2 regions of the Streptococcus sp. SCPM-O-B-15304 (M98) genome follow, and region 2 is predicted to be linked to the other one. Evidence: predicted binding sites of a transcription regulator. Region 2 holds the regulator's gene; the other holds the start of a gene.
The links. The regulator NrdR, encoded in region 2, represses ribonucleotide reductase genes. The targets are predictions, from matches to a motif close to ACACNATATATNGTGT.

Region 1 (6,963 bases), on a different contig from region 2:
TAAGGGATAGTTTCTGTTGACAAACCAGCAGCAGGATAGTAGATCTTACCAATTTTCTTCTCTTGACGTTCTTCGATACGTTGCGTAATTGGGTGAATAGAAGCAGAAACATCGTTGATGTAGCTGATAGAACCATTTGGTGCTACAGCAAGGCGGTTTTGGTGGTAAAGTCCATCTGCTTTAACTTTATCACGGAGTTCAGACCAGTCAGCAGCAGTAGGAATAAAGATATCTTTGAAGAGTTCTTTAACACGGTCTGATTTTGGAACAAACTCACCACTTGTGTACTTATCAAAGTAGCTTCCGTTTGCGTAGTCTGATTTTTCAAAGTTGTGGAAGGTAACACCACGTTCACGTGCGATATTGTTTGACTCAACCAAGGTCCAGTAGTTCATAAGCATAAAGTAGATGCTTGTGAATTCAACAGACTCAGGTGATCCGTATTCGATCAATTGTTGAGCAAGATAGCTGTGAAGTCCCATAGCTCCAAGACCGAAGGTATGAGCTCGACTATTTCCGTGGTCGATAGTAGGAACAGCGACGATGTGTGAACTATCTGTAACGAAGGTCAAGGCACGTACCATTGCACGGATAGAGCGACCAAAGTCAGGTGAAGTCATCATGTTGACCACGTTAGTTGAACCAAGGTTACATGAAACATCTGTCCCCATTTGGAGGAATTCTTGCGCATCGTTGATAAGACTTGGTTCTTGGACTTGAAGAATCTCTGAACACAAGTTACTCATGATGATCTTACCATCGACTGGATTTGCACGGTTAGCAGTATCGATGTTGACTACATAAGGATAGCCAGATTCTTGTTGCAATTTAGAAATCTCAGTTTCCAAATCACGCGCCTTGATTTTTGTCTTACGGATGTTTGGATTTGCAACTAGTTCATCGTATTTTTCAGTGATGTCGATATAGTTGAAAGGTACTCCATACTCTTTTTCTACAGAATATGGGCTAAATAGGTACATTTCTTCATTTTTACGAGCCAATTCGTAGAATTTATCTGGAACCACAACACCAAGTGAAAGGGTCTTGACACGCACTTTTTCATCGGCGTTTTCCTTCTTAGTTGAAAGGAAGGCGATGATATCTGGGTGGAAGACATTGAGGTAAACAACCCCAGCACCTTGACGTTGACCGAGTTGGTTAGAGTAAGAGAAGCTGTCTTCGAAAAGCTTCATAACTGGTACGACACCAGAAGCAGCACCCTCATAGCCTTTAATAGGAGCTCCAGCTTCACGAAGGTTGCTGAGGGAAATTCCCACACCACCACCGATACGTGAAAGTTGAAGAGCAGAGTTGATAGAACGTCCGATAGAGTTCATATCATCTGTTACCTGGATCAAGAAGCAAGATACCAACTCACCACGACGAGCACGACCTGCATTCAAGAAAGAAGGAGTAGCAGGTTGATAACGTTGGTGAATGATTTCATTAGCAATATCAATAGCAATCGCTTCATCACCATCTGCGAAGTATAGGGCATTAAAGAAGACACGGTCTTCCATGCTTTCAAGATAGTACTCCCCGTCATTAGTTTTCAGAGCATACTGATTATAGAATTTATAGGCAGCCATGAAAGACTTAAATTGGAAGTTCTGATCCTTGATAAATTGATGCAGTTCTTCCAAAAATTCTGGACGGTATTTCTTGATAAATGCTGTCTCAATGTAGTTATGCTCAATGAGGAAATTAATTTTATCCGTAATTGAGTTAAAAACCATTGTATTTGGTACAACATTTTCTTTAAAGAAGGCTTCTAAAGCTTCCTTGTCTTTGTGAAGCATGATTTGTCCATTCACAGGACGGTTAATTTCATTATTAAGACGGAAGTAAGTCACATCTTCAAGTTGTTTTAATCCCATAAAAAATCCTTTATCTAATTACAAAAGAAAGGCTTCTAAGGTAGACATAGAAGCTTTTGTCCTGATTCTTAAGCAAGTTGTTTAAGTTTACCTGGTTGGAAACCAGAGAAAACTTCTGTTGGTGTCTGAATAATAGGAGCAGCACTAAAGCCAAGCTCTTTTACTTGATCAATGTATTCAGGTTGTTCATCAAGATTGATTTCTTTATATTCAACATTATTACTGTCTAAAAAACGTTTCGTCATTTTACATTGGACACAGTTGTTTTTAGAATATACGGTTACCATTTCTGTAACTCCTCTTTAAAAATTTATTACTTTCTTAGTATATCAGAAAAAAAAACTTTGTCAACTTTCTAAAACTAAATCTTGTGTACTTATTTTACTGATTTTACTAACAAACACAATATATAGTGTAGCATTGAGAAACAACGACAGAAAAATCAATGATTTCATTATAGACAACTTAACAAAAACTACATACTGTGTTTTGCTAAATTTAATAGAAGATTTTCAGCAAGTTATCTGAAAGGAAATTGAAGAAAGTCCATAAAATACTTGAAAAATATCAATGAAGGTGATATAATACTAAATTGTAAGGGTTATCAGATATGTAACTCAACAAGAAAACTATTAAAGGAGAGTCAAACTATGGCTTCTAAAGATTTCCACGTAGTGGCAGAAACAGGTATTCACGCACGTCCAGCAACATTGTTGGTACAAACTGCTAGCAAATTTGCTTCAGATATCACTCTTGAGTACAAAGGTAAATCAGTTAACCTTAAATCTATCATGGGTGTAATGAGCCTTGGTGTTGGTCAAGGTGCTGACGTTACAATCACTGCTGAAGGTGCAGACGCTGATGACGCTATCGCTGCAATCTCAGAAACAATGGAAAAAGAAGGATTGGCATAAGGAAATGACAGAAATGCTTAAAGGAATCGCAGCATCTGACGGTGTTGCAGTTGCAAAAGCATATCTACTCGTTCAACCGGATTTATCATTCGAGACTGTTACAGTCGAAGATACAAATGCAGAAGAGGCTCGTTTGGATGTTGCTCTTGAAGCTTCTCAAAACGAGCTTTCTCTTATCCGCGAGAAGGCTGTAGGTACGCTTGGTGAAGAAGCGGCACAAGTATTTGACGCCCACTTGATGGTTCTTGCTGACCCTGAATTGATCGGTCAAATTAAAGAAACTATCCGTGCTAAGAAAGTGAATGCAGAAGCAGGTCTGAAAGAAGTTACAGACATGTTTATCACAATCTTTGAAGGCATGGAAGACAACCCATACATGCAAGAACGTGCAGCGGATATCCGTGACGTAACAAAACGTGTATTGGCAAATCTTCTTGGTAAAAAATTGCCAAACCCAGCTTCTATCAATGAAGAAGTAATCGTGATTGCTCACGACTTGACTCCATCTGATACAGCTCAATTGGACAAAAACTTTGTTAAAGCTTTTGTAACAAACATTGGTGGTCGTACAAGTCACTCAGCTATCATGGCTCGTACACTTGAAATCGCTGCAGTTTTGGGTACAAACAATATCACTGAAATCGTTAAAGATGGTGACCTACTTGCCGTTAATGGTATTACAGGTGAAGTGATTATCAACCCGACTGAAGAACAAGCGGCTGAATTTAAAGCAGCTGGTGAAGCTTACGCTCAACAAAAAGCTGAATGGGCACTCTTGAAGGATGCTCAAACTGTTACTGCTGATGGCAAACACTTCGAATTGGCAGCAAACATTGGTACTCCAAAAGATGTTGAAGGTGTTAATGACAACGGTGCAGAAGCTGTAGGTCTTTACCGTACAGAGTTCTTGTACATGGATTCTCAAGACTTCCCAACTGAAGACGAGCAGTACGAAGCATACAAGGCTGTTCTTGAAGGAATGAACGGTAAACCAGTTGTTGTCCGTACAATGGATATCGGTGGTGACAAGGAACTTCCTTACTTCGATATGCCACATGAAATGAACCCATTCCTTGGATTCCGTGCTCTTCGTATCTCTATCTCTGAAACAGGAGATGCAATGTTCCGCACTCAAATCCGTGCTCTTCTTCGTGCTTCTGTACACGGTCAATTGCGTATCATGTTCCCGATGGTTGCGCTTTTGAAAGAATTCCGTGCAGCTAAAGCAGTCTTCGATGAAGAAAAAGCTAACCTTCTTGCTGAAGGTGTTGCAGTTGCGGATGACATCCAAGTTGGTATCATGATTGAAATTCCTGCAGCAGCTATGCTTGCAGACCAATTTGCAAAAGAAGTTGACTTCTTCTCAATTGGTACAAACGACTTGATCCAATACACAATGGCTGCAGACCGTATGAACGAACAAGTTTCATACCTTTACCAACCATACAACCCATCAATCCTTCGTTTGATCAACAACGTTATCAAAGCAGCTCACGCTGAAGGTAAATGGGCTGGCATGTGTGGTGAAATGGCTGGTGACCAAACAGCTGTTCCACTTCTTGTCGGAATGGGCTTGGATGAGTTCTCTATGTCAGCAACATCTGTACTTCGTACACGTAGCTTGATGAAGAAACTCGACACTGCTAAAATGCAAGAATACGCTAACCGTGCTCTTACTGAATGTTCAACAATGGAAGAAGTTCTTGAACTTTCTAAAGAATACGTTAACTTTGATTAATCAATTACAAATCCTTGTAGCTTCTAGCTATGAGGATTTTTTCTTCTATTTTCTAGAAAACTCCATCTGTAAAATTTATCAAAAATATGGTAAAATAGACGAGGGAAAAAACAAGGAGGCTACAATGCAAAATAGACCAATCATTATCGGAGTAACAGGGGGATCTGGAGGAGGAAAGACAAGCGTATCTAAAGCAATCTTGTCGCATTTTCCAAATGAAAAAATCTCTATGATTGAGCATGATTCCTACTATAAAGATCAATCTCATCTAACCTTTGAAGAGCGTATTAAGACCAACTATGACCATCCTTTTGCTTTTGATACTGATTTGATGATTGCGCAAATCAAAGAGTTGTTGGCAGGACGTCCTGTAGACATTCCTACCTATGATTATGCTGCCCATACCAGAAGTTCTAAAACTTATCGTCAAGAACCTCAGGATGTCTTTATCGTAGAAGGAATCTTGGTTTTGGAGGACAAACGACTTCGTGATTTGATGGATATCAAGATTTTCGTAGATACAGATGATGATGTTCGTATCATTCGCCGTATTAAACGTGATATGGAAGAACGTGGTCGTAGTCTAGATAGTGTTATCGATCAATATCTTGGGATGGTTAAGCCTATGTATCACCAATTTATCGAGCCAACTAAACGATATGCTGATATTGTAATTCCTGAAGGTGTAACCAATACTGTAGCTATCGATTTGCTAACGACAAAAATTGAAAAGATTTTAGAAGAAGCACGTCTAGCCCAATAATAAGTAGATAAAAGGCTATGGGAAAATAATTATTTGTCCAAGATTGAAGCCTTTTCCCATATCAGTAAGTCTTTACAATCATGCTTTTAGATAGTCTCGTCAAAGAGACTTTTAGAAGTCTGTAATCTTAATTAAATACAAAGTCAGTTACTTAGGGCAAATAAAAATCGAGGCCGGGATTTTCCCGACCTCTTATTTTTTGATTTTTTCAAGTCTCGGAACAATAACTAGGGTAAGTATTGCTGAGATTATGAGTTCTGCAATAGAATTTGTTGAGATAACAGTAGCTAATAGTTTTTGGATATTTCCGTCAAAAACATTTCCAAAGAGGAAGAAGATTCCGCCTAGTACAAATACAGTATTTGTGAGGGAACCGAGTGCTCCCGCGAAGATGAGCCCCGCCTTGTTTTTGAGGAGTTTATAGACAAAGTATGGAGTTAACCCAATAAGGATGCGTGGTACAATCGCAATAACTAGGGAGTAGATGTTACCATTTGGTACAAATGGAGAGAAGAGGTAGCTGGTTGGGAGAATTGTGATTGTATTGACTGTCAAGCTAATCATCCCCATCAAGAAACCTAAAATGGCTCCAATCCGTGGCCCGTAGATGATACTAGCAATGATGACTGGAATATGGACAATGGTCGGTTTAATTGGAAATGGCAAGACATTAAAGACAATAGAGCTCAGCAGATGAATCACGATCATGCTGGCAAAAAAGATAGCAATAGGAGCAATATTAGAGCGTTTGTTCATGAAGTTTTTCCTTTATCTGTTGTAAAATAGTATCAAGATCAGCAAGAGCACCCCGTCCTATGTCGCCACAGGCCAGTAGGGATTCTTTAGGGGAAATAATTGTATAACCATAAGTTTCTAAAGTTTTTAAGTTTGTTTGAGTTGCTGGATGGTCATACATTTTGGTATTCATAGCAGGTGCTACTAGTTTTGGAACATAGTTTGGCAAGGCAAGAGCAGTAGCAGTAACCATATTGTCGGCAAAACCGTGCGCAACTTTCGCAATCGTATTAGCGGTTGCAGGGGCAAGGATAAACAAGTCTGTTTCTTTGCCTAGCTCGATATGATTAACTTTATCAGGATAAGGTTCTTCCATAAGATCGAGATGAACTGTATTTTGTGATAAGACTTGAAGGGTTAAAGGTTGAATAAAGGCAGTCGCAGCCTGGGTCATGAGTACAGTAACAGAATGCCCCTGTTTCTTCAAGCCACTTACCAAATCAGCAGCCTTGTAAGAGGCGATAGAGCCTGTAACAGCGAGTGTAATACGAGCCATAATTTTCCTTTCTAACAGTCAAATCCTTGAATTTTTTCCACTAACAAGTCAGCAATTTCTTGTTTGCTAGCAGCAATCTGATAATCTTTTTCCTCTACTAGATAAGCCAGGTGTTGATCAGCATTAATCTGAGTGAGGTCATTAGCGACAATCAAGTCAGCTTGATTCTTTACAAGACTTTCTCTAGCGATTTGAATCAGATGCTCCTTGGTAACCTCAACAAGCAGTTTAAAGCCGATGAGATGAATACTGGGGTTCCATTCTTTAACAAGAGAGATGATCTTTGGATTTTTCTTGAGAAATAGGACTTGCACCTCATCCTTAGAAGAGATCTTTGTTTCCATATTTTTCTTATGCAAAAACTCACTTAAATCTTGGCT
Region 2 (6,963 bases):
CCTTGTTCCTCAGCGATTTCTTTGGCCACTTGAATTTCGAGATGGTGACGTTGGCCATAGGCAAAGGTAACGGCTTCGACCTTTTCATAGTGTTGCTTGGCCCAGAAAAGGCAGGTTGTTGAATCTTGCCCGCCACTAAAGACGACCAAGGCTGATTGACGTTTCATAGTACTCCTTCCAAAATGGGAAATGTTCAGAGCACGCAAAAAGCTCCCTAGAGGGAGCTAAAAAATACCAAGTAGAGGTTTTTTTTAGCGATGGCATGTCCCAAACATCGTGATATTCTAATTACAGTCTAGCATATTTTTTGAAAAATGGCAAAGGGGAAGAAAAAAGAGACCAAATGAATGCACTTGGTCTCTAGTATGATTAACTCAATTCAGCAACGATAGCTTTGATTTGTTCTGCTGTATGAACACCAGCAACTTGTTTAACCACTTGTCCATCTTTTTTGAAAAGAAGAGTAGGGATAGACATGATACCGAATGAACGAGCTGTGTTTGGGTTTTCATCAACGTCCATTTTAACGATCTTCAAGACATCTTCTGAAAGTTCTTCAGACAATTTATCCAAGATTGGACCTTGCATACGACATGGACCACACCAAGTTGCCCAGAAGTCAACCAAGACCAATCCGTCTTTAGTTTCTTGTTCGAATGTTGCATCTGTAATTGCTTTTGCCATAGTATTTCTCCTTTTTAATTATATTGGCTTAAATCTTGTTTCATGAGATAGAAGAAGACATCTCCATAAGTCCCATGGTAGTCCAAATCATGCCCCTTGTAGGTTACTTTTTGGACAGGGTAGTAGTCTGCGACACCAATCAGGCAGGCATGTTGAGAACGTTCAAATTCTTCGTATGACTCGAAGGTCATGGTTCTCTCTTGCTTGCTGGCATCAAGATAAGTGATTTCAATCATAAGATTCTCCTTTGCTAAATCATATCTTCATTTTACTCCTTGGAAAAAGGAATGTCAAGAAAATTGCTTGCGCACGCAAGTTTTTTTTGTAAAAATTTTAGGAAAGCCAACTTGCTTTTGTTTCAAGGCTCTCTTCTACAGCTTTTTGTAGATAGGCAAGAGTTGTCTGACCCTCCTTAGTGAGGCAGATAAAACTAGCTCGTTTGTCCTGGTCGCAGCATCTCCGACTAAGTAAACCGCAGTTCTTGGCTTCTAAGCGAGCCACCATCCGTGAAACAGCACTAGGGCTCAGGTGGAGTTTATCTGGCAAGTCGATTTGTCTTAGGTATTTGCCTTCAGCCTGATTTAGAAAGTGCAAGAGGTAAAATTCCTTGAGTGTCAAGGTTTGTTCACTCTGCTCAGCGATGGTTTCTTCTAAAATAGCTTCTAGCTCTACTTGCCTACGGTTGAAGTCAAACCATTTTTCTAAGTAAGTCATGTCCATCTCCTTTCTATATGCTAGTTATAAACAGATTTGCCTATCTGAGATGCTTGCGCACGCAATTAGTATACAACTTTTTGGAATAGATAGCAAGAAGGATGTTTCTTATATATTTCCTTGAAATTTTCTGAAAAAAGAGTAAACTGGTATGCAGAAAGTCTATTTGTGGAGTTTACAATGAAGTTATATGTTCAGTTAATGATTCTCTTTGTGATTTCTCTAATCGGTGAAGGAATCTCCAGTTTTTTTCATTTGCCCATACCAGGAAGTATCATCGGCTTGATTATTCTGTTTCTAGCCTTGCAGTTCAAGTGGCTGCGTATCCGCCATGTCAATATGGTGGGGAACTTTTTACTGGCCAACATGACCATCCTCTTTCTACCTCCTGCGGTTGGAATTATGGAAAAGTTTGATGTGATTGCTCCCTATCTCTTCCCGATTGTCTTGATTGTCTTTTTTGCAGCAGTAATCAATATCATCTTGATTGCGCTTGTGGTTCAATTTATCAAAAAACGCTATGAAGGTGACTACGAAGAAAGAGGTGCTAAATGAGCGAATTTGTATCCAATCCCCTATTTGGGATTGCTTTGTCAATCTTAGCCTATCTTGGGGGAATGATGATTTTCAGACGCTATCCTCATCCCTTAACGACTCCCTTGTTGCTGTCAGCTGTTTTTATTATCATCTTTCTAAAGGTAACTGGCATTTCCTACCAAGATTACTACCAAGGTGGGGTTTATCTTAATAACTTGATTGTTCCTTCAACAGTGGCTCTAGGAATTCCCCTCTATAAGAGTTTCCACTTGATGAAGCATCATGTTAGGAGTATTTTGCTGGGTAGTTTTCTAGCTGTCATCGTCAATACCACTTTTACAGCCCTAGTCGCAAAAATCTTTGGCATGGACTTTTTCCTAGCTATTTCCCTCTTTCCTAAGTCAGTAACGACCGCTATGGCAGTAGGGATTACAGAAAAGTTGCAGGGCTTGACTACAGTGACCCTAGTAGTTGTCGTAGCGACTGGGATTTTGACCAGCGTTATCGGCCCAACACTTCTAAAGTGGCTAAAAATAGACGATCCAGTAGCGGCTGGACTAGCCCTGGGTGGAACAGGTCACGCCGTTGGAACTGGAACGGCCTTTCGCTATGGACCAGTTGCAGGTGCTATGGGAGGACTAGCCATCGGTGTTACAGGTATTCTCTACGTATTTGTCAGTCCGATCGTAGCCAATTTGATCTTGAGTTAACGCAAAAACCCAGCTCTAGTAGCTGGGCATTTTTTATTGCAAATTAACTTTATTTTTCAAGATATAGTAGGTTCCGAGATAGAAGGCTGCGCTGAGGATGAGGTCTTTAAAGATTTCAGCGGACATCATCATGCTATAATTCAAGCTTGGACTAAACATGTCGACAAATCCAAGGACAATGTGGATAACAATATAAGCTAAGACAGCGAGGGCTGTACGGTATTCATTAAAGAGCTGTCCAATTGAAATAGACAAGTAGATGCAAAGGATGCCTGCTACAGTGCTTATGAAAAATGAAATCAAGGTTAACCAGAAATTCTCGATATAATGTACGAATAAGTAATCAAAAAAGTAGGAATCAACCATATTTGGGTCAATGGTTGCAAAGATAATGTAGATACTTAGGAAAAAAACTGCTGAACTGATTATAGACCAAATGAAGGCTCCCAAGAGTTTGGCTAAGATAATCTGGTGTTCAGATAAAGGTAAGGTTAGAGTGAGATAGCCTTGGCGATCGTAGACACTACCCTTGAAGCGACGGATGATTAAAATCAAGGTTGAAATACTCAAGGTAATAAGTAGTCCACCAAAAACCAGACCTAGAAACACTAACATAATCATTTGTTGATCGGGAGTATCGATGGATTTTAGGGAACTAGCTTGAGCCCCGATAAGGACAGAAAGGGCCAGTACAGCACCATAGAGGGCTAAATACCATTTGTTAACATTTTTAAATTCATAACGAACTAAATTCCAAAACATAATAATCTCCTTTATCTAGGCTTTGAATTCGTGGCGGAAGAGCTGGTCGATAGACTCTCCAGACTCATAGCGAATATCATCAACATTTCCTTGACGGACGACTTTTCCATCCTTGAGGAAGATAATCTCATCCAAGATTGGTTCGATATCTGAAATCAAGTGGGTTGAAATCAAGACAGTTGAAGTTGGAGAGTAGTTGTTAATGATGGTGTTCAAGATATAGTCACGAGCTGCTGGGTCGACACCCCCGATTGGTTCATCAAGCACATATAGACGAGCATCGCGACTCATGACAAGGATCAACTGAACCTTTTCTTTGTTCCCTTTTGAGAGTTTCTTGAAACGGCTATTTTCATCGATGCCAAGGTCACGAAGAAGACCTTGAGCACGTTCCAGATTAAAATCTTGGTAGAAGGTCTTGAAATAAGTGAGAGCTTCCTTGACCTTCATTTGCTCGTTTAGATAGGTCGTATCAGGCAGATAAGAAACAATCGCTTTAGTTGCTGGGCTTGGTTCCATACCATTGATAAGGATACGCCCTTCCTCTGGCTGCAGCAAGCCGTTGATTAGTTTAATCAAGGTTGTCTTTCCAGAACCGTTTGGACCAAGGAGGCCAACGATTTTTCCAGCTGGAATTTCAAGGGAAACATTTGTAAGAGCAGGACTTGCTCCATAGGATTTTGACACATTTTCAAATGCTAACAAGGTCATAGTTTAAACTCCTTCAATATAATCTCTCAAAACAGTCGGTAGTTCTTCTTTTTCATAGCCGAATTCTACCATGCCTGTTACAAACTGTTGCAGCTGTTCTTCTGACAGTTGCTTACGGGATTGGAGGATCAAGTCCAAATCCTCTGTGACAAAGCGTCCAGATGTTCGCTTGGTATAGACAAAGCCTTCTCTCTCCAAGTCCGATAGGGCGCGCTGGATGGTGTTGGGATTGACACCTGCCTCGCTAGCTAATTCTCTAACGGTTGGAAGTTGTTGATTGGGCTCGAGTTTATGGGAAATAATCTGCAATTTGATTTTCTCCATAATCTGCAAATAAATGGGTTTATTGTTATCAAATGTCCAAGACATCACGATCTCCTTTCTAATTACTTTTGTGTTAATTCAATAATACAACAAAACAAAAAACTTGTCAAGCCAAAAGGAGAATTATTTTGGGAATCTCTTAAAAAATGGTATAATGAAAAGAAAACGACAAGGAGGGAAAGGCATGCGTTGTCCAAAATGTGGCGCTACAAAATCAAGTGTGATCGATAGTCGCCAGGCTGAAGAAGGAAATACAATCAGAAGAAGACGTGAGTGTGAAGAGTGCCAGCATCGGTTTACAACCTATGAACGTGTTGAAGAGAGAACACTGGTTGTGGTCAAAAAAGATGGTACACGGGAACAATTTTCAAGAGATAAAATCTTTAACGGGATTATTCGCTCAGCCCAGAAACGTCCAGTGTCTAGTGATGAGATTGGCATGGTAGTCAATCGCATCGAACAAAAACTCCGTAGTCGCAATGAAAACGAAATTCAGAGTGAGGATATTGGTTCCTTGGTTATGGAAGAGTTGGCAGAGTTAGATGAGATTACTTATGTACGTTTTGCCAGTGTTTACCGTAGCTTTAAGGATGTGAGTGAGCTTGAAAGCCTACTCCAGCAGATCACACAATCCTCTAAAAAGAAAAAGGAAAAATAAATGAAGCCAAATGACCGTTTTTCTTTTGTAAAGAATAATCGGGTGTCGCAAGATACCTCATCAATGGTGCAGTGTTACCTCCCGATTATCGGTCAGGAGGCGCTGAGCCTCTATCTTTATGCTGTGACTTTTTGGGATGATGGTCAAAAGGAGCATCTCTTTGCAGCTATGCTCAACCATCTGAATTTTGGGATGGATAGTCTTTTAAAGGCTTTTAAAACTCTGACAGCTATGAAATTGGTGACCCTCTATCAGCAGGGGGATACCTATAATTTGTTACTCCATTCTCCCTTATCAACTCAAGAATTTTTACAACATACAGTTTATCGGACCTTGTTAGAAAAAATGATTGGGGATAGTGCGGTTGCAGCCATGAGACAGGAAAGTGTTGAAGGGGAACCTATCTCGGTGGCCTTGAATCAAATCTTCCCTCAGTTATCCGAGTCTGCGAGTCAAGAAACCTCTAGCAGTCAGCCTGCAGTAGATGATTTTGATTTGGAGCATTTCCGTCAGCTCATGGCCCGTGATGGTCTTCGCTTTCAAGATGAGACTTCGGATGTTTTGGGCTTGTTTGCAATAGCAGACGAGCAAAAGTGGACCTGGTTTGAAACTTATCAAGTAGCCAAAGCGACAGCAGTGTCGCAAGTGATTTCTGTCAAACGCATCCGTGAAAAGATAGCGCAAAAGCCTGTGACTTCTGACTTTAGTCCCAAGGAGGCAACCATTATCCGAGAGGCTAAGAGAAAGACAGCCTTACAGTTCCTTGCTGAAATCAAGCAGACCCGCAAAGGAAGTATTACCCAAACTGAACGGGACCTGCTCCAGCAGATGGCAGCCTTGGGTTTGCTGGATGAAGTGATCAATGTTATCCTGCTCCTGACCTTTAATAAGGTTGATTCAGCCAATATCAATGAAAAATACGCCATGAAGGTGACTAATGACTACGCCTATCAAAATATTCGTAGTGCCGAGGAGGCTGTCCTCCGTATTCGTGAACGTGGCCAAAAAGCAAAAACGCAAAAGCAGAATCAGACTGCCCCAGCAAAAACCAATGTGCCTAAATGGAGCAATCCTGAATATAAGAATGAAACCAGCGAAGAAACTCGCTTAGAACTAGAACGTAAGAAAAAAGAAATGTTAGCTCGATTAGAAAAAGGAGGAGACTAGATGGAAAGTGTCGGAGACGTACTCAAGCGTCAACCAAGCCGATTTCAGTATCAGGATTTGGTCCAGCAAATTGTGAAAGACCCTGATGTTGCGGCCTTTATCCAGAAAGAATCTCTCAGTCAGGAGGAGTTGAACCGAAGTATTTCCAAGTTTAACCAATATATCACTGAGAGAGATAAGTTCCTCCGAGGAGATACAGACTATATCGCGCGTGGCTACAAGCCTATCCTAGTCATGAACCATGGCTATGCAGATGTCTCTTATGAGGAAACTCCGGAGCTAATCGCGGCAGAAAAAGAAGCGGCGATTAAAAATCGTCTCAAGCTAATCAATCTTCCAGCTAGCCTCAAAAAAGCCAGTCTAGCTCAAGTAGATTTAGATGATTTGGGGCGCTTGTCCGTTTTTGAAAAGCTCCTAGCCTTTGTGGAGCAATATCCAGCTATTCGAAAAGGTCTGTACTTATATGGAGACTTTGGTGTGGGTAAAAGTTTCATGGTGGCTGCCCTAGCCCATGATTTGTCAGAAAAACGTGGCGTTTCATCAACTCTCCTCCACTATCCGAGCTTTGTCATTGATGTCAAAAATGCTATTGGGGATGGCTCTGTCAAAACCTTGGTAGATGAAATCAAGCTGGCAGAAGTTCTGATTTTGGATGATATCGGTGCTGAGCAATCAACACCGTGGGTCCGTGATGAA

Region 1: a site for NrdR is predicted at 2,278-2,293, ahead of nrdH (glutaredoxin-like protein NrdH). Genes of this name have one in related genera too.

What each region holds. Positions count from the first base shown of each region.
Region 1 covers NZ_JBYQGQ010000008.1:92,788-99,750, reverse strand. Annotated here, with positions in the region: gene nrdE (class 1b ribonucleoside-diphosphate reductase subunit alpha) at 1-1,877, opposite strand, end outside; gene nrdH (glutaredoxin-like protein NrdH) at 1,946-2,164, opposite strand; gene AC3E7H_RS06530 (phosphocarrier protein HPr) at 2,528-2,791, shown strand; gene ptsP (phosphoenolpyruvate--protein phosphotransferase) at 2,796-4,529, shown strand; gene udk (uridine kinase) at 4,654-5,292, shown strand; gene AC3E7H_RS06515 (ECF transporter S component) at 5,485-6,048, opposite strand; gene coaC (phosphopantothenoylcysteine decarboxylase) at 6,032-6,583, opposite strand; gene coaB (phosphopantothenate--cysteine ligase) at 6,595-6,963, opposite strand, start outside.
Region 2 covers NZ_JBYQGQ010000013.1:17,242-24,204, forward strand. Annotated here, with positions in the region: gene queC (7-cyano-7-deazaguanine synthase QueC) at 1-167, opposite strand, end outside; gene trxA (thioredoxin) at 370-684, opposite strand; gene AC3E7H_RS08080 (DUF4649 family protein) at 699-920, opposite strand; gene AC3E7H_RS08085 (MarR family winged helix-turn-helix transcriptional regulator) at 1,018-1,398, opposite strand; gene AC3E7H_RS08090 (CidA/LrgA family protein) at 1,579-1,953, shown strand; gene AC3E7H_RS08095 (LrgB family protein) at 1,950-2,645, shown strand; gene AC3E7H_RS08100 (hypothetical protein) at 2,679-3,407, opposite strand; gene AC3E7H_RS08105 (ABC transporter ATP-binding protein) at 3,423-4,118, opposite strand; gene AC3E7H_RS08110 (GntR family transcriptional regulator) at 4,122-4,487, opposite strand; gene nrdR (transcriptional regulator NrdR) at 4,627-5,100, shown strand; gene AC3E7H_RS08120 (replication initiation and membrane attachment family protein) at 5,101-6,267, shown strand; gene dnaI (primosomal protein DnaI) at 6,268-6,963, shown strand, end outside.